4 regions of the Streptomyces sp. SGAir0957 genome follow, and region 1 is predicted to be linked to each of the others. Evidence: riboswitches for the same ligand, from Rfam matches in the RefSeq annotation. Region 1 holds a riboswitch; each other region holds the start of a gene.

Evidence for each region. A riboswitch is a leader RNA that binds a small molecule or an ion and turns the genes downstream of it on or off. The one in region 1 is predicted to bind cyclic di-AMP.
Region 2: another riboswitch for cyclic di-AMP. It lies ahead of C1N81_RS25200 (M23 family metallopeptidase); the one in region 1 lies ahead of C1N81_RS12715 (M23 family metallopeptidase).
Region 3: another riboswitch for cyclic di-AMP. It lies ahead of C1N81_RS37220 (C40 family peptidase); the one in region 1 lies ahead of C1N81_RS12715 (M23 family metallopeptidase).
Region 4: another riboswitch for cyclic di-AMP. It lies ahead of C1N81_RS21415 (transglycosylase family protein); the one in region 1 lies ahead of C1N81_RS12715 (M23 family metallopeptidase).

Annotation. Positions count from the first base shown of each region.
Region 1 covers NZ_CP027293.1:1,680,013-1,684,394, forward strand. Annotated here, with positions in the region: gene C1N81_RS12705 (MBL fold metallo-hydrolase) at 1-671, opposite strand, end outside; gene C1N81_RS12710 (SGNH/GDSL hydrolase family protein) at 727-1,545, opposite strand; gene C1N81_RS12715 (M23 family metallopeptidase) at 1,723-2,478, opposite strand; cyclic di-AMP (ydaO/yuaA leader) riboswitch at 2,483-2,685, opposite strand; gene C1N81_RS12720 (tyrosine-protein phosphatase) at 2,987-3,784, shown strand; gene C1N81_RS12725 (DUF6126 family protein) at 3,815-3,946, opposite strand; gene C1N81_RS12730 (helix-turn-helix domain-containing protein) at 3,948-4,382, opposite strand, start outside.
Region 2 covers NZ_CP027293.1:4,535,261-4,539,642, forward strand. Annotated here, with positions in the region: tRNA gene C1N81_RS25190 (tRNA-Met) at 19-92, shown strand; gene C1N81_RS25195 (PP2C family protein-serine/threonine phosphatase) at 257-1,357, shown strand; cyclic di-AMP (ydaO/yuaA leader) riboswitch at 1,524-1,683, shown strand; gene C1N81_RS25200 (M23 family metallopeptidase) at 1,695-2,732, shown strand; gene C1N81_RS25205 (aldo/keto reductase) at 2,781-3,734, shown strand; gene C1N81_RS25210 (PrsW family intramembrane metalloprotease) at 3,753-4,382, opposite strand, start outside.
Region 3 covers NZ_CP027293.1:7,135,057-7,139,438, reverse strand. Annotated here, with positions in the region: gene C1N81_RS37230 (ATP-dependent Clp protease proteolytic subunit) at 1-441, shown strand, start outside; gene C1N81_RS37225 (hypothetical protein) at 450-758, shown strand; cyclic di-AMP (ydaO/yuaA leader) riboswitch at 1,278-1,408, shown strand; gene C1N81_RS37220 (C40 family peptidase) at 1,412-1,885, shown strand; gene C1N81_RS37215 (ATP-binding protein) at 1,999-2,457, opposite strand; gene C1N81_RS37210 (helix-turn-helix domain-containing protein) at 2,743-3,594, shown strand; gene C1N81_RS37205 (DUF397 domain-containing protein) at 3,649-3,882, shown strand; gene C1N81_RS37200 (8-amino-7-oxononanoate synthase) at 3,863-4,382, opposite strand, start outside.
Region 4 covers NZ_CP027293.1:3,683,971-3,688,352, reverse strand. Annotated here, with positions in the region: gene C1N81_RS21425 (cytochrome P450 family protein) at 1-263, shown strand, start outside; gene C1N81_RS21420 (transglycosylase family protein) at 425-1,510, shown strand; cyclic di-AMP (ydaO/yuaA leader) riboswitch at 1,692-1,840, shown strand; gene C1N81_RS21415 (transglycosylase family protein) at 1,845-2,570, shown strand; gene eno (phosphopyruvate hydratase) at 2,846-4,126, shown strand; gene C1N81_RS21405 (FtsB family cell division protein) at 4,260-4,382, shown strand, end outside.

The DNA of each region.
Region 1 (4,382 bases):
AGGCCGCGGCCGCAGAAGTGGCGGGCGGGCGTGGCCGTCAGGGTCACGTCGCCGACCTGCGTCGACTCGTGCCAGTCCAGCTCGCGCAGCCGGTCCGCCGGGACACCCCAGTGCTCCAGGTGCGCGCCGACGCCGAGCGGCACGGCGAAGACGGTGTCCGTCCCCGCGAGCGCCTTGATGGAGGGCATGTCGAGGTGGTCGTAGTGGTCGTGCGAGATGACGACCGCGTCGACCGGGCCGAGCGCCTGGAGGGGCAGCGGCGCCGGGTGCAGCCGCTTGGGCCCGGCGAAGGGGAACGGGGAGCAGCGCTCGCCCCACACCGGGTCGAAGAGCACCCGTACGCCGTCGATCTCCACCAGGACGCTGGAGTGGCCCATCCAGGTCACGCGCAGGCCGCTCGCGGAGGGCTTCGCCAGGTCGGCGAGGGTGGTGGCGTGGACGGGGACGGTGCCCGTCGGGGCGCGCCTGGCCCGCTCCTCCTTCTGGAAGTAGACCTTCGCGAAGTCGAGCATCGAACCGTCGGGCCGGGTCCGTGTGCCCTCCGGGTTCTGGAACTGCCCGTCGGCGAAATTCGGCGACCTGCGGATCCGCGCCAGGCGCGCTCCCGTGGCCTCGGCGCCGAAGCTTGCGGGCTGCAGCGAGCGCAGCCCGGGAGTCAGGGAACGTGGCACAGCGCCTCCCGTTGATCGATCAGGGTCGTTCCATTATGTGCCGAGGGCACGGAGGTCAGGAGGCGGACTCCAGATGCGCCTTGATGAGGTGCGGGTCCACGAAGCCCTTGGCCGTCACCCGGTCCCCGGAGGACTCCCCGCGCAGCCTGCGCCCGATCCACGGCACGAGGAACTCGCGCGCCCAGTGGATGTCGTCGCGCCGCACCGCGAACGTGCCGCGCGGCGGGAGCAGCGGCCACGCCTGCTCCGGGTCGGCGGGCACGTCGAGGCCGAGCGCCTGGGCGGCGCGCAGGGCGACGCGGGTGTGGCCCTCGGCGGAGAGGTGGAGGCGGTCCTCGTCCCAGGCCCTGCGGTCCTGGACGGACTTCAGGGACCACAGGTCGAGGACGGGGCAGCCGTGGCGGTCGGCGATGGCGCGCACGTGCATGTTGTACGTGGCGATCTTGCCGCGCAGGTGCTTGAGGACGGCCACGTCACGGGTGTCGAAGCCGGTGGCGACCATGACGGTCCCGGCGGCCTCGGACAGCCGGACCACGGCCTTCTCGAACCGCTCGGCGACGTCGTCGGGGTCGGTGCCCGGCCGGATGATGTCGTTGCCGCCCGCGACGAGGGTGACGAGGTCGGGGGCGAGCTCGACGGCCTTCGGGATCTGGTCCGCGACGATCTGGTCGAGGAGTTTGCCGCGCACGGCGAGGTTCGCGTACTGGAAGGTGTCCTCGGGGACGCGGTCGTCGAGGAGGACGGCGAGCCGGTCCGCCCAGCCGACGAAGCTCCCGTCGGGGCCGGGGTCACCGACGCCCTCGGTGAAGCTGTCCCCCACGGCCGCGAAGGACCGAATCGTTCCGCCGATCGTCGCGCCGACCGTTCCGCTGATCGTCGCGCTGACCGTTCCGCCGCTGAGTGCTCTCGATTCGTTTGCCACGACCACACATCTTTCACCTTCGGATGTGACCTACGCGATCGTAACCAGGGGTTGACGAGGGGTGAGAAAACACACTCGGCGCCCGGGGAATAACCCGGGCGCCGGATGTGAGCGGTCTCGCAGGGGGTGTCAGATGCCGACGCCGTGCCCGCGCAGGTACGCCAGCGGGTCCACGTCGGAGCCGTAGTTCGGGGACGTACGGATCTCGAAGTGCAGGTGCGGCCCGGTGACGTTGCCGGTCGAGCCGGACAGGCCGATCTGCTGGCCGCCGGTCACGCTCTGGCCGGCGGAGACGCCGAGGGACGACATGTGGGCGTACTGCGAGTATCGGCCGTCGGCGTGCTGGATGACGACCTCGTTGCCGTACGCGCCGTCCCAGCCGGCGGAGACGACGGTGCCCGGGCCGACGGCCTTGATGGCGGTGCCGGTGGGCACGACGAAGTCGGTGCCGGTGTGGTAGCCGCTGGACCACATCGAGCCGGAGGCGTGGTAGGCCGTGCCGGTGGAGCCGTCGACGGGCTTGACCCAGCCGGAGCTGTTGGCGGTCGTGCTCGTGGCGGCGGTGGTGGAGGCCTTCTGCCCGGCGCCGTCCAGCGTGAGCTTCATGCCGGGCTTGATGCGGTTCGCGTCCGAGCCGACGACCTTCTTGTTCGCCTCGTAGAGCTTCTTCCAGCCGCCGTCGACCTTCTGCGCGGCGGCGATCTTCGAGAGCGTGTCACCGGACTTGACCGTGTAGGTCTGCGCGGTGGTGTCGCCGGACGCCGCGTGGGCGCCGGTGGCGCCGATCAGCGGCAGGGCGAGCGCGGCCCCGCCGGCCGAGACGACGGCGGCGGCGCGGGTGATGCGCTGGGTCTTCGAGCGACGGTGCTTTCCCTGAGCGGGCATGCCGTTTTCCTCTCCGTCGCCTACGAGGTGAGCTGTCGGGTTCGGGCTGGAGCTGCCCGGCCGCGCCCGCCGTAGCGGGACACGACTTCACCCCTAGCCGCATGAGGGATATCCCTGGCGGCGTTGTGCCTGTGGGTCCCCCGCTCCTGCCGTCACGGGTCGTTGTACGGGAATCCGGGCGGCGGCAGGATTAGGCGTTCCGTCCGGAGTGAATGGTGACCGTAATGCAGTGGCAAAGGCGGCGACAAACAGCGAATTCACCGAAGGGCCCGCTTTCTTGATCGTCCGGGGGCTTTGCGTGTCACCCAGCGTCAATGGCCGACCTTTTCCGCCGTTGCGCCGCTTGGGAATTCCGGAGAATGCAAAGCCGGGTGATCGCCACGGACGGTCACGGTTATGAGGCTGCTCACCCTCCCGGCCAGGGGGCCCCGCGAAGGGCGTGTCGTATCGTCGGACGCGCGCCCGCTGACACGAGCAACGCGGGCGATCCGACCCGGGAGGAGCCCCCGTGACGCAGCACGCCCCGTCCACCGAGCCCGAGCTGACCGGAGTGCGCAACTTCCGTGACGTGGGCGGCCTTCCGACCGTGGACGGGCGGCGCGTACGCCCGGGCGTGCTCTACCGCAGCGGCCACCTCGCACATGCCACCGCCGAGGACGCCGCGTTCCTCGCCGGGCTCGGCCTGCACACGGTCTTCGACTTCCGCAACGCCGCGGACCAGCGCCTCGACGGCGCCGACGTGGAACTGCCCGGCGTGCGCAATGTGAACCTGCCGCTGACCGACCCGGCGGACGGCGCGGAGTTCTGGCGGATGGTGCGCGACGGGGACATAGAGCAGCTGCGCTCCCTCCTCTCCGAGGGCCGCGCGGCGAACCGCATGATCACGTCGTACCGGGCGATCATCTCCGAGCGCACCGCCGAGCACAGCCGCGTCCTGCACGCGCTCGCCGAGGACAGCGTGCCCGCACTCATGCACTGCGCGGCGGGCAAGGACCGGGCGGGCCTGTCGATCGCGGTGACGCTGCTCGCCGTCGGCGTGGAGCGGGACGCCATCGAGGCGGACTACCTGGAGTCGAACGCGAAGCACCGCCGCTACAAGGTGCGGCGCAGCGGCACCACCGCCGACACCTACTCCCCCGAGGTCATGGAGCTGCTCAGCCCGCTCTTCGACGCCCGCGCGGACTATCTGCGCGCGGCGTTCGAGACCATCGAGGAGACCTGGGGCACCACGGACCGCTACTTCGAGGAAGGGCTCGGGTTCGCCGCGGCCGACCGCGACCGGCTGCGCGAGCGCCTCCTCGACTGAGAGCCCGTCTCCGGGACCGGGCGGCGGCCCCTACTGGTTCGCGCCCAGCGTGAACAGCATGTAGATGAAGGCGGCCAGGGCGTGCCCGGCGAAGACGTAGACGAGGACCCGCACCCAGATGCCGCGGGGCAGCTTGTCCTCGATGTTCCGGTTCTCACTCATGTCAGACCTCTCGGGTCGGGCCGGCCGCCGGGCCGAGGCACAGCGCGGCGGTGGGGCTCTGCAACAGGGTGTGGACGAAGAGCAGCTCGGCCCCGCCCCGGTCCGCGGCGGCGATCCGGTGCGGGGTGAGCGAGTCGAAGTGGGCGCTGTCGCCGGGTTCGAGCCGGTAGGACGTGTCGCCGAGGCGCAGCTGGATCCGGCCTTCGAGGGCGTAGAGCCACTCCTCGCCGGGGTGGACGCGGACGATGTCGCCCTGCGATCCGTAGGGCACGTGGACCCGCAGGGCCTGCATGCCGCGGCCCGGGGAGCCGGCCTGGAAGTAGGTCCAGCCGCCGGCCTCGGTCGCCTCCATGGCGTCGGCGCGGACGACGGCGTCGCGGTCGGCCGGGGTCTCGCCGAGGAGTTCGGAGACCGTCGTACCGTAGATACGGGCGAG
Region 2 (4,382 bases), 2.9 Mb from region 1:
TAGTGTTGGGTTCACCGACGCGGGGTGGAGCAGCTCGGTAGCTCGCTGGGCTCATAACCCAGAGGTCGCAGGTTCAAATCCTGTCCCCGCTACTGAAGGCCGAGGCCGGAATCTTCCGAGATTCCGGCCTCGTTCCGTTTCCCGGCCCGTGCCCGCCCTGACCCGTACGGAGCAGTACCGCTCGCCCCCCGGCCCCCTCCCCGGGAACCCTTTGGTGAGACGCCGGACAGCGGGCGCGGACGGCAGGAGACGAGTGGTGGGGCAGCGAGGAGGGCGGCACAGGTATCCGGCGGACGCCCCCGGCACGCCCGTCTTCCTGCGGATCCTGCCCCTGCTGCTGATCATCGGCGGCGCGGTCTACGAGTACTGCACGCCGTCCGGGTTCGCCGGCTCGCCCCTCTTCAGCGCGGCGCCGCTGGTCGCCGCGCCGTTCTTCTCGCTGGGCAGCACGGTCGCGGCCGGGGTCGCCTCGATCGGCGCCATCGTCGCCGTCCACCTCAGATACGCGTCGTTCCACAGCGGCGTGTGGACCGAGATGGCGACCGTCGCCACCGTGTGCGTCCTGGCCTGCTTCCTGAACCGGATCAAGCACCGCAGCGACGAGGAGCTGGCGTCCGCGCGGCAGATCGCGGCGGCGGCCCAGTTCGCGGTGCTGCCGCGCCCGGCCGGGCGGATCGGGGGCCTCGCGATCGCGGCGCGGTACGAGGCGGCGCAGGCCGACGCGTTCATCGGCGGCGATCTGTACGCCGTGCAGGACACCCCGCACGGCGTGCGGATAGTCGTGGGCGACGTACGCGGCAAGGGCATGGGCGCGGTCGCCGCCGTCGCCGTCGTCATCGGGGCGTTCCGGGAGGCCGCCGAGCAGGAGGACAGCCTGGAGGCGGTCGCCCAGCGCCTGGAGCGGGCGCTGGCCCGGGAGGGGTCGCGGCGGCGCGGCATCGACGACTTCGAGGGGTTCACCACCGCCGTGCTCGCCGAGATCCCGCACGGCGGCGACCTGCTGCGCATCCTCAACCGCGGCCACCCAGAGCCGGTCGTGCTGCACGGCGACGGCACGGTCCGGGTGGTCAGCCCCGCCGAGGCGGCGCTCCCGCTCGGCCTCGGCGAGCTGGGCTCCTGGCCGGACCGGGCGACCGAGGCGGAGTTCCCGCCCGCGGCGACGCTGCTGCTCTACACGGACGGGCTCTCCGAGGCGCGCGACGCGAAGGGCGTCTTCTACGACCCGGCGGCGAGGCTCGCCGGGCGCGTCTTCCCCGGCCCCGACGAGCTTCTCGCGACGCTCGCCGAGGAGGTGCGGCTGCACACCGGGGGAGGGGCCAGCGACGACATGGCGCTGCTCGCCGTCCGCCGTCCTTGATCGACATAACCGGTGGTGACCGAACGGCGTCGCTCCGCATAACAATTGACACTCCATCAGAAATTGTGAGGTTTAACGGGGCAGGAACGGCTTGGAATTACCGTCCGCTGTCTATTAACGTTCGATAACGCAGCACGGTCGTCCCAGCCGTCACCAGCGACGGCTCCGTGCGCACGCGCCTAATCCCGCAAGGGAGCCGGGGAACCACCAACTTGGGGTGAATCAGGCATCGTTCCGACGCTTTCCAGGCGCCGGGACCGTGCTCGTAGGAGACCTTCCTGCTCCGAACCCGTCAGCTAACCCGGTAGGCGAGAAGGAAGGAAAGGAGAGCGCCCCCGTGGCGTCCAACCGTCCTGCCCCCGAACTCTCCGGGTACCCCGCCCCGCCGGCCGACGGCGACTACGCCGGCGCCCCGCGCACGAGCTTCGAGGAGTGGAACCCCACCGAGGAGTCCGTCCGCCCCGTCCGCGGCAAGCACCGCGTGGCCCGCCAGCGCGGCGGCCTCGCGCGCAGCTCCACGGTCCTCGGCGTCGGCGTGATCGCCGCCGTCGGCGCGGGCGGCATCGCCACCGCGCAGGGCGGCAAGCCCGCCGTCCAGATATCCATGCCCGACCTCTCGGCGGTCAAGGACTCCCTGCCGGACGCCTCGTCGCTGCCCGGCGTCAGCGCGCTCATGGCCGACGACTCCGCGCCCGCCACCGCCGAGGCCGCCCCGCTCACCGCGATGAGCGGCGGGCAGTCGGACGCCGGTGAGGCGCTGCGCGCCCGCATCATGCAGCAGGCCGAGACGCAGCAGGACGCCGCCGACGCCAAGGCGCAGGCCGCCGCCGAGGAGGCCGCCGCGACGAAGGCCGCCGAGGAAGCCGCCGCGAAGCGGGAGAAGGCCGAGGCCAAGGCCGCCGCCGAGAAGAAGAGGGCGGCGGAGGAGGCCAAGAAGAAGGCCGAGGCCGAGCGCCTCGCCAAGCTGGCCAAGAGCTACAAGCTCCCCGTCGCCTCCTACACGCTCACCGGCACCTTCGGACAGCCCGGATCGCTCTGGTCCTCCGGCTACCACACGGGCCTGGACTTCGCCGCCCCGACCGGGACGCCGATCTACGCCATCCACGGCGGCACCATCACCGAGGCCGGCTGGGCGGGCGCGTACGGCTACCGCACGGTCCTCACCCTCGACGACGGCACCGAGCTGTGGTTCTGCCACCAGTCGTCGCTCAATGTCAGCGTCGGCCAGAAGGTCTCCACCGGGGACGTCATCGGCCGCGTCGGCGCCACCGGCAATGTCACCGGCGACCACCTCCACCTGGAGGTCCACCCCGGCGGGGACGCGACCGGCATCGACCCGGCGGCGTGGCTGCGCGGCAAGGGCTTGGCACTCTGATGGCCACGTGACGGAACACTCGCTTCCGCGGGGGCGTTGAATGAAGGCATGACTTCTTCCTCCCCCCTGCGCAAGCTCGGCTCCTCCGACCTGGAGATCTTCCCCCTCGCCCTCGGCGGCAACGTGTTCGGCTGGACCGCCGACGAGGCCACGTCCTTCGACGTGCTCGACGCCTACACCGCCGGCGGCGGCAACTTCATCGACACCGCCGACTCGTACTCGGCCTGGATCGAGGGCAACCACGGCGGTGAGTCGGAGACGATCATCGGCAAGTGGCTCAAGGCGCGCGGCAACCGCGACGACGTCGTCGTCGCCACCAAGGTCGGCAGGCACCCCGACTTCATGGGCCTGCGCGGCAGCAACATCAAGGCCGCCGCCGACGCCTCCCTCGGCCGCCTCGGCACCGACTACATCGACCTGTACTACACGCACTTCGACGACGAGACCGTCCCCGTCGAGGAGATCATCGGCGCGCTCGACGAGCTGGTGAAGGCCGGCAAGGTGCGCGACATCGCCGTCTCCAACATCTCGACCGACCGCCTCCAGGAGTCCCTCGACTTCTCCGACCGCGAGGGCGTCGCCCGCTACGTCGCCATCCAGCCGCACTACAACCTCGTCTCCCGCGACACCTACGAGGGCCGCCGCCAGGACATCGCCTCCCGCGCGGGGCTCGCCGCCGTCCCGTACTACGCCCTCGCCTCCGGCTTCCTGACCGGCAAGTACCGGCCCGGCGTCCGCGTGGACAGCCAGCGCGCGGGCGGTGCGGCCAAGCACCTGGAGACCGAGCGCGGCCAGAAGGTCCTCGCCGCCCTCGACGAGATCGCCCAGGCGCACGGCGCCGAGATCGCCACCGTCGCCCTCGCCTGGCTCGCCGCGCAGCCCACCGTGACCGCGCCGATCGCGTCCGCGCGCACGGTGGAGCAGCTGCCCGCACTGCTCGCGGTGGCGGACCTGACCCTGACGGACGAAGAGGTCACCCGCCTCACGGACGCCTCCGCCTGAGCCTGCGCTCCGGACCGGTCAGTAGCGGTACGGGTGGTACGCGGTGCCGGGCGCCATCGGCGCCGCGTACATCGGCGGACGCCACATGGGGGCGGCGACCTGGGACGCGTACGCCAGTGCGGCGCGCGCGTAGGGGCGCCGCTCCCACAGCTTGTCGAGCAGCGCCCGCTCCCGTACGACGAAGTCGGCGCCGGCCCCGCCCTTGCGGCCCCGGTGCCGCAGGAGCGCGAGCGAGGTCGCGTACGCCTCGTACTCGGTGACCGCCCGCTCGGCCTCCTTGCCGCCGTAGTGCGCGGCGAACTCCCTGGCCAGGCGGCGCGCCTTGAGCGAGCCGAGGGCGAAGGGCTCGGGCGGGGCCAGCCATCCCGCGCCCACGTACACGGCGAGTTCGGTGCGCACGGTGCGCAATGTGCGATGGCGGAGGTAGATCGCGAGCCAGGTGACGAGCCCGAACGCGGGAACCATGAAAGCCGCGTACACAGCGAAGAAGCCGTACTCGCCGAAGGACGACGAGCCGTTCCAGAAGGCGTGCATGGCCATCGCGACGAGCAGCCCGGCGAGCGGCAGCAGGACGCGGCGCACCTTGCCGCGCTCGGGGGCGAGGACGGCGGCGATTCCGAAGCCGATGCCGGTGAGCACGGTGAAGAG
Region 3 (4,382 bases), 5.5 Mb from region 1:
ATCTCGCTGTACATCAACTCCCCCGGCGGCTCGTTCAGCGCGATGACGGCGGTCTACGACACGATGCGGTACGTCAGTTGCGAGGTGGAGACGGTGTGCCTCGGGCAGGCGGCGTCCGTCGCCGCCGTACTGCTCGCGGCCGGGACGCCGGGCAAGCGGTCGATGCTGCCGGGAGCACGCCTGGTGCTCGACCAGCCCGCGCTCCCCGAGCCGGCGCAGGGCCAGCCCTCCGATCTGGAGATCCAGGCCCGCGAGATGGTCCGGACGCGCGAACGGCTGGAGGAGTTGCTCGCGCGCCACACCGGGCAGGAGAAGGAGCGGATCAGCCGGGACATCGAGCGGGACACCGTGCTCGACGCGCGGCAGGCGGTGGAGTACGGCCTGGTGGACCGGGTCGTACAAGGCCGCAAGGGTGCGCCCGGCGCTCCGGCCGGGCGGTGACGCGCCGTATGTATCCGCCCGAACTTCCGCCGCTGCCCGCGCTGACCCGCGCCGAGTGCGCGCTCGTCGACAGCTATCTGGCGGTGGTCGACCTGCTCGCGCGCGTCAATCCGGCGCGCGGCGAGGACACGTACCGGGGGCTGCGTGCGGCGCAGGCGCTGGTGAGCCGCGCGACGGAGCTGCGCGACGCGCTGGAACTGATGCACCGGCGGGGTGAGAGCGAGGTGCACGCCGCAACCCTGGAGCGGGCTCTGCGCGTCCTCGACGGGGAGAGGCGCACCCGGCGCGTCACTTTGCCGCCGGAAACAGTCGCCTGAGGCCGCTCGCGGTCGGCGGGAGGTCGCTTGAGGTCGGCGGGCGGTCGCTGACGGTCGACCGAAGGTCAGATGCGATCGACCAGAGGCCGTTCACGGCCAACCTCGCCCGGTTACGGTCACCTTCGGTCACTTCCGACACGAACCGTCTGCGTCAGGGCCGAAACGGTCCAGATGGTGGACCGCCGAACAGCCTAGATATGCGTACGTCGACGAGGCGGCCCGAGTTGCGCTCCGGTGGTACGCGAACTCCGGAATCCGGCCTTCCGTGCCTGGTGCGCGCGTGGTCGAGGGTCGCTGCCGGGACTCGAAAGGCGCAGTGTCCACCTGAACGGGTCAAGCGTGAGGAGCCTCACTTACCGCCGGTTCAACTCGGATTCCACCCCACATGTGCGTGAAGATCCCTTCGACGACAAGCCCCCGCCGCCGCGGCGGGGCGGTCCGCGCGGACGCCGAGTCCTGCCGCCGCGCGGATGCCAGGTCGACAGAAGTGCATCGGCAGGAGTGGAGGACCCAGGCACGACGGGCCACCGGCCCACCTTGACGAAGGTGGTGTCCGATCGGCCCTTGGGGTGAAGCCGCGCACGCGGCCGGGCATCTTCGCCTGCCCGAACCCGACAGGTCATCCTTCACAGGCGGCAGACGAAGGGTTGCGCATGACTGCGCTCAATCGTGTTCCGTCGCTGCTGACCCGGGCCGGCACCGCGTCGGCCCTCACGTTGGCGGTCGCGGGTGCGGGGCTGATGGTCCCCGGCACCGCGTCCGAGGCATCGGCGGCCACGGCCTCGACCAAGGCTCTGAAGGTCGCGGCCTCCAAGAAGGGTGCGCCGTACAAGTGGGGGGCGTCGGGCCCGCACCGGTTCGACTGCTCGGGGCTCACGCTCTACTCGTTCAAGCGGGCGGGCAAGAAGCTGCCCCGCACCGCGGGCCAGCAGTACAACAAGACCCGCCATGTCTCCGCGTCCCACCGCAAGACAGGTGACCTGGTCTTCTTCCACTCGGGCCGGAGCGTCTACCACGTCGGCATCTATGCCGGGAAGGGACGCATCTGGCACTCGCCGAAGACCGGTGACGTGGTGCGGCTCCAGAAGATCTGGACGAAGAGCGTCTGGTACGGCCGGGTGCGCTGAGCGCGCTCAGAAGTGACAGTCGTGGGGGCGGGCCAGGCGCCGGGCACGTCCCCACGCGGACGCACAGGGATGACCGGGACGCGGACGCACAGGGGTGACCGGCCGCGCCGCGTTCAGCACGCGGTGCTGGGGCGGGACGCGCTGCCCTTGAGCCCGGTGATCCACGGCAGGGAGATCCACACGGTCTTGCCGCCCTCCGCCGTGGGCGCGACCGACAGGCGGCCTCCGCACTCCGCGGTGAGGCTGCGGACGATCACCATGCCGCGCCCGTTGTCCTGCGCGACGGCGGCGGGCAGGCGTTTGGGGTAGCGCGGGTGGCTGTCGGTGACGCCGATCCGCAGCTGCTCGTCGCGTTCGAGCTCCACGTCGATGGTGAACGTGGGCGACTGGCCCAGCGTGTGCTGCACGGCGTTGGTCGCAAGCTCCGAGACGATCAGGCGCACCGTGTCGGCCGCGTCGGTGTCCCCCGGCAGGCCCCATTCCGCGAGCACGGTACTCACGTACCGGCGGGCAGCGGAGACCGAGGCGGCAGTGCTCGGCAGCGTGACGGATGCTTCCTGGTGGTCTGCCATGGCGACGTCGTCCCTTTCCCACCGGGGCCGCGCCTGCGACTCTGGCGGTGCGCTGGCGTGCGGCCTCCGACTTCTGCTTCGCGCCAGAGTGCCACTTGGATGCCCTTCGGTGTTGTCGATCCCCCAAGATATGCATATATCTGTCGCTCGATGCGGTGAACTCTGCGACGGTAGACCGTATTTGGGCGCGCGCACACCGGTTCCTCTACCGTCTGCTCAAAGGCCGTGTTGATCGGGCCGGGAAGGAGCCCGGTGACGCGGCCCGTAGAGCGTTGAGGAGTCGGCATGAAGTACGGTCCCGCGGTGCGTCGTCGCAAACTCGGGTCGGAGCTACGCGCGTTACGAGTCCAGGCCGGGTTGACGAGCGGCCAGGCGGCCCGTCTCGTCGGCTGGCACCAGTCGAAGGTGAGCCGGATCGAGACAGGCCGCAGCGGCGTGAAGGCGTCGGACGTGCTGCGGTTGCTCGACGCGTTCGAGACAGCCGACGCGCACCAGCGTGACCTCGTCGTGGCGCTGGCCGGTGCGGAGGATGCGGGCGGTCATCACTGGTGGCAGGCGTATCGGGGGCTGCTGCCGCCGTCGTACCGCGATTTCATCAGTCTGGAGTCGCAGGCGTGCCGGATACGGACGCTGGAGACCAGCGTGGTGCCGGGTCTGTTGCAGACACCTGCGTATGCGCGCGCGGTCACACGTTCGGTGCTGCCCGACATGCCCGACTCACATATCGAGGCGCTGGTCGAGGTGCGGCTCGCGCGCCAGGAGGTGCTGCGGACGCAGTCTCCGTTGCAGTTGAGCGCGGTGCTCGACGAAGGGGTGTTGCGCCGCGAAGTGGGCGGAGCGGGGATTCTGCGCCGACAGGTGGCACACCTGGCCGAGGCGGCACAGATGGAACATGTCCGGATTCAGGTGCTGCCTTTCTCCGCGGGTGGCCACATCGGCCTCACCGGCCCTTTCGTTGTGTTTTCATTTCCGAACACTTCTGATCTGGATGTGGTTGTTCTCGACCATTTGACGAGTAGCCTCTACCTCGAACGGAAAGAAGACCTCAAGGCGTACACCGACGCCTTCGACGCTCTTCTCCTCCGTGCCATGTCACCCGAGGACTCGTTGGAATTCATCGCAAAGATCGCCGGATAACGAGGACGAGGACGCCGACACCTCGCCCCCGCCCGGCACTGCGAAGGGGGCACCATGAATGCACTGCCTCGGCATGTTCCTTCCGTTCCCTCAAGCTCGTCGCTGAGCGGCGCGCGGTGGCGGCGCAGCAGCCGCAGCACCGGCGCCAACAACTGCGTCGAGACAGCCCCCCTGACCTCGGGGCACACGGCCGGACTCGTGGGTGTCCGCGACTCCAAGAACACCGCGGGACCCGCGCTCGTGTTCACCCCCTCCGCATGGGAGGGGTTCATCGACTCCTTACGGTGAACGCGCCGATCGGAGCCGTGCGGCTGATCACCCGTACCGCCTCGCCGAGTTGTTCGTCGGTGAGGTCGGCGCGGGCGGTCAGCCGCAGCCGTGAGATGCCGTCGGGCACGGACGGCGGGCGGAAACACCCGACCGAGAGCCCGGCCGCACGACACTCCGCGGCCCAGCGCACCGCCTCGTCCGGTGACGGAGCACACACCGAGACGACCGCGGCGTCCGGCCGCACGGCCGACAGACCCTCGGCGGTGAGCAGGTGGTGCAAGGTGCCCGCGACCTCGCGCGCCCGGTCCGCGCGGCGCGGTTCGCGGCGCAGCAGACGCAGGGCGGCCAGCGCCGCCCCGGCCGCCGCGGGGGCGAGACCGGTGTCGAAGATGAACGTACGTGCCGCGTTGACGAGATGCTCGATGACGTGTGCCGGGCCGAGGACCGCGCCGCCCTGACTGCCGAACGACTTGGAGAGGGTGACGGTGGCGACCGTGTCCGGGGCGCCCGCGAGGCCC
Region 4 (4,382 bases), 2.0 Mb from region 1:
AGCCCGACACGCTCGACCTCTCCCGCCGCGACAACCAGCATCTCGGCTACGGCCACGGCATCCATTACTGCCTCGGCGCGCCCCTGGCCCGCCTGGAGGGACAGGCCGCCCTCGGCACCCTTCTGACGCGCCTTCCGGACCTGCGACTGGCCCAGGAGCCGGCCGAACTGCGCTGGCGCGGCGGGCTCATCATGCGCGGACTGCGCACGCTGCCAGTGGAGTTCACGCCTGAGCGCGACGGAACACTCACGGAGAAAAGCTGACAGGTTCTCAACTTCGTGACTTTCACGTGATCTGCGCTGCATCGACTTGTGACAAGCGTTCGAGTCCCGCTACGTTCACCAGTCATCGCGACACAGGCACAACCGGCACCACTCCCGCCACTCCTGTCGCGTGCTGCATCAGTCTCGCGAAAGGCAACCGCATGCTCACCGGGAACGGTCGTCACCGTCGCCCTCGTCAGGCCCCTGCTCTGGTCGTCGCCGCCGGTGTCACCGGCAGCGCCCTCGCGATCCCGCTGCTCGCCGCGACCAGCGCGAGCGCCGCCTCCACCACCACCTGGGACAAGCTCGCCGAGTGCGAGTCCGGCGGGCAGTGGAGCCTCGACGCGGGCAACGGCTACTACGGCGGGCTGCAGTTGTCGCAGGAGACGTGGGAGCAGTACGGGGGCCTCGACTACGCCCCGACCGCCGACGAGGCCAGCCGTTCGCAGCAGATAGCCGTGGCCGAGAAGGCGCTTCAGGCGAAGGGGCCCGGTGTGTGGCCCAGCTGCTCGATCGTGGCCGGTCTGACGCAGGGCGACGACGCGGCCGAGGTCGACCCGGGGGCGACCGTCTCGCCGCGGCCGTCCGGTCTCGCCCAGTCGCCGGACAAGACCGGCTCCGCGGGTTCCTCCGGTTCCTCCGACTCCTCCGGCTCGCCCAGCGCCTCAAGCTCCGCGGACGCCTCGAACTCCTCGGACGCCTCGGACTCCGGGAGAGAGAAGAGTCACCAAAACTCGGACGAGAGCGACGGCTCCGGCGCCTCCAAGAGCTCCGGTTCCGCCAAGGACGCCGACACGCCCGGCACCCCCGCCGCGTCTGACACCCCGTCGGCCGGGACCACCACCGATACCCCCGGTAACACGGCGGGCGGCGAGGCGAGCGGCGCCGCCGAAGGGGGCGATTCGGGTAAGTCGGGCCAGTCGCACGCCACTTCCGCCGACGACGCGGACGACGCGGACGACGCGGACGCGTCCTCCGCCGGTCGCCACCGGGGTGCCCCCGCCGCCGACGACGCCACGGTGTCCCGTGGGGGTGAGGGTCGTCACGCTTCTCGCGAGGAGGTCCGCTCCGAGAGCGCGTACACGGTCCGTTCCGGCGACAGTCTGTGGGACATCGCGGACGCGCAGAACGTCGACGGAGGGTGGAATGCCCTCTATGACCTCAACAAGAAGACGGTCGGTTCCGACCCCGACCTCATCCTTCCTGGTCAGAGTCTGAATCTTGGCCTCGAATCGGATGAAAAGTAGCGGGACTTCAGGGATGGTTGAGGCGCCTATGTCCGCTTTTGCGAGAGTGAGACATGAGTCTCAAACACCCTGATCGTCTTTGAAATCGGGCGGATCGACTGCTTAACGTCGTCACCGCTCGCCACAGCGGGCCCCGACGGACGTCACGCCGAATCCTGCCAACGTCCGTACGGGAACAGTCGACGCGTAAGCGCCGTAGGCAGGAGCGGGGGACCCAAGGTAAGTGCCGGTCCGCCGGCTTGGGGTTAAGCCCGCGCACTAGGTTGCGCGGCCGGACACTCACTGGTCCGCACCCGACAGCTCACCTCGTAGGCGTCGGTGAGGGGATTCCTCCATGCTGCTTTCCAGCAAGGGCAAGCACCGCCGCCCGTCCAAGGCCGTCCGTGTCGCCACGCTCGCCGGTGTCGCCGGTGCCGCCGTCGCCGTTCCGCTGATGGGTGCCACGGGCGCCTCCGCCGCCTCCACCTCCGAGTGGGACCAGGTCGCCTCCTGCGAGTCCGGCGGCAACTGGTCGATCAACACCGGCAACGGCTACTACGGCGGCCTCCAGTTCTCGTCCTCGACGTGGGCCGCGTACGGCGGCACCGCCTACGCGTCCTCCGCCGACCAGGCGTCCAAGGCGCAGCAGATATCGGTCGCCGAGAAGGTTCTCGCCTCGCAGGGCAAGGGTGCCTGGCCGAGCTGCGGTGTGGGCCTGTCCGGCGCCGACACCAGCAACTCCGCTCCGGCCGAGTCCTCGTCGGACTCCTCCTCGCAGCAGCAGGCCCAGCCGCAGCAGCAGGAGCGCTCCGACTCCTCGACGACGACCCGCTCGCAGCAGCGTCAGCAGCCGCAGCAGCAGGCTCAGCCGCAGCAGGAGACCAAGAAGGACACCGTCACCACCCCGACCGGCAAGAAGGTCGAGAAGGGCGACGGCGAGTACAAGGTCGTGACCGGCGACACGCTCAGCAAGATCGCCGAGGCGCACGGCACCAACTGGCAGAAGGTGTTCAAGCTCAACAAGGACATCGTCGCCGACGCCGACCTGATCTACCCGGGTCAGCAGCTGCACCTCAAGTAGGACCCCCGGGGCGCCGCAGAGCCCCCAGGAGCCCTCAGAGCACGACGACCCGGCATCGGCGGACGCCGGGTCCAGGGCCGCTCGCTCCGGCGACCCCCGTTCCGCTGCACGTGTGCGGAACGGGGGTCGCCGTCTTTGTTCCGTTAAGAAACATTTCGCTGTCGGCGTTGTCCACAACCCGGGCGGTCGGCTGGCCGATGCCCCGGAGCCCGTTACGCTCAGGGGTGCGGGCCAGCCGCCCGCGCTGTTGTGTCACATCCCAGAAGGAGATGCTCGTGCCGTCCATCGACGTCGTCGTAGCCCGGGAAATCCTGGACTCCCGAGGCAACCCCACGGTCGAGGTCGAGGTCGGCCTCGACGACGGCAGCACGGGTCGTGCTGCTGTCCCGTCGGGCGCCTCCACCGGTGCCTTCGAGGCCATCGAACTCCGCGACGGTGACCCCAACCGTTACCAGGGCAAGGGCGTCGAGAAGGCCGTCCTCGCCGTCATCGAGCAGATCGGCCCGGAGCTCGTCGGCTACGACGCGACCGAGCAGCGCCTGATCGACCAGGCGATGTTCGACCTGGACGCCACCGACAACAAGGGCTCGCTCGGCGCCAACGCCATCCTGGGCGTCTCCCTCGCCGTCGCGCACGCCGCGTCCGAGGCCAGCGACCTGCCGCTCTTCCGCTACCTGGGCGGCCCGAACGCGCACCTGCTGCCCGTCCCGATGATGAACATCCTGAACGGCGGGTCGCACGCCGACTCCAACGTCGACATCCAGGAGTTCATGATCGCCCCGATCGGCGCGGAGTCCTTCTCCGAGGCGCTGCGCTGGGGCACCGAGGTCTACCACACCCTGAAGAAGGTGCTGAAGACCAAGGGCCTCTCCACCGGCCTGGGCGACGAGGGCGGCTTCGCCCCGAACCTGGAGTCGAACCGCGCCGCGCTCGACCTCATCCTCGAAGCGATCAAGGAGGCCGGTTACGTCCCCGGCCAGCAGGTCGCGCTCGCGCTCGACGTCGCCGCCTCCGAGTTCTACAAGGACGGCGTCTACGAGTTCGAGGGCAAGCAGCGCTCGGCCGCCGAGATGACCGAGTACTACGCGGAGCTCGTCGACGCGTACCCGCTGGTCTCCATCGAGGACCCGCTGTTCGAGGACGACTGGGCCGGCTGGAACACCATCACCGAGAAGCTCGGCGACAAGGTGCAGCTCGTCGGCGACGACCTGTTCGTCACCAACCCGGAGCGCCTGGCCCGCGGCATCGAGGAGAACTCGGCCAACGCCCTGCTCGTCAAGGTCAACCAGATCGGCTCGCTGACCGAGACCCTGGACGCCGTCGAGCTGGCCCAGCGCAACGGCTTCAAGTGCATGATGTCGCACCGCTCCGGCGAGACCGAGGACGTCACCATCGCCGACCTCGCCGTCGCCACCAACTGCGGCCAGATCAAGACCGGCGCCCCGGCCCGCTCCGAGCGCGTCGCCAAGTACAACCAGCTCCTGCGCATCGAGGAGATCCTGGACGACGCGGCGGTCTACGCCGGTCGCTCGGCCTTCCCGCGCTTCAAGGGCTGACAGCCCGCGTTCCGAGGGCCGACCGCCCCGGCGCCGTAGTTCCGTACGTCCCCGCACTCGGTCCCGTACCGTGTGCGGGGACGTACGCACGTAGGCGGCCGGACGGCGCGCGGATCGGGGAGGCGACAGGCGAATGCCGGGAAAGGTACGGAGCAGGGGCCAGGGTGACGCGGCCCGCTTCTCCACGGCCACCCGCCTGCGCGTGCTCGGCGAGCAGACGGCCGAGCGCGTCTACCGCTCGCAGAACAAGCGCCAG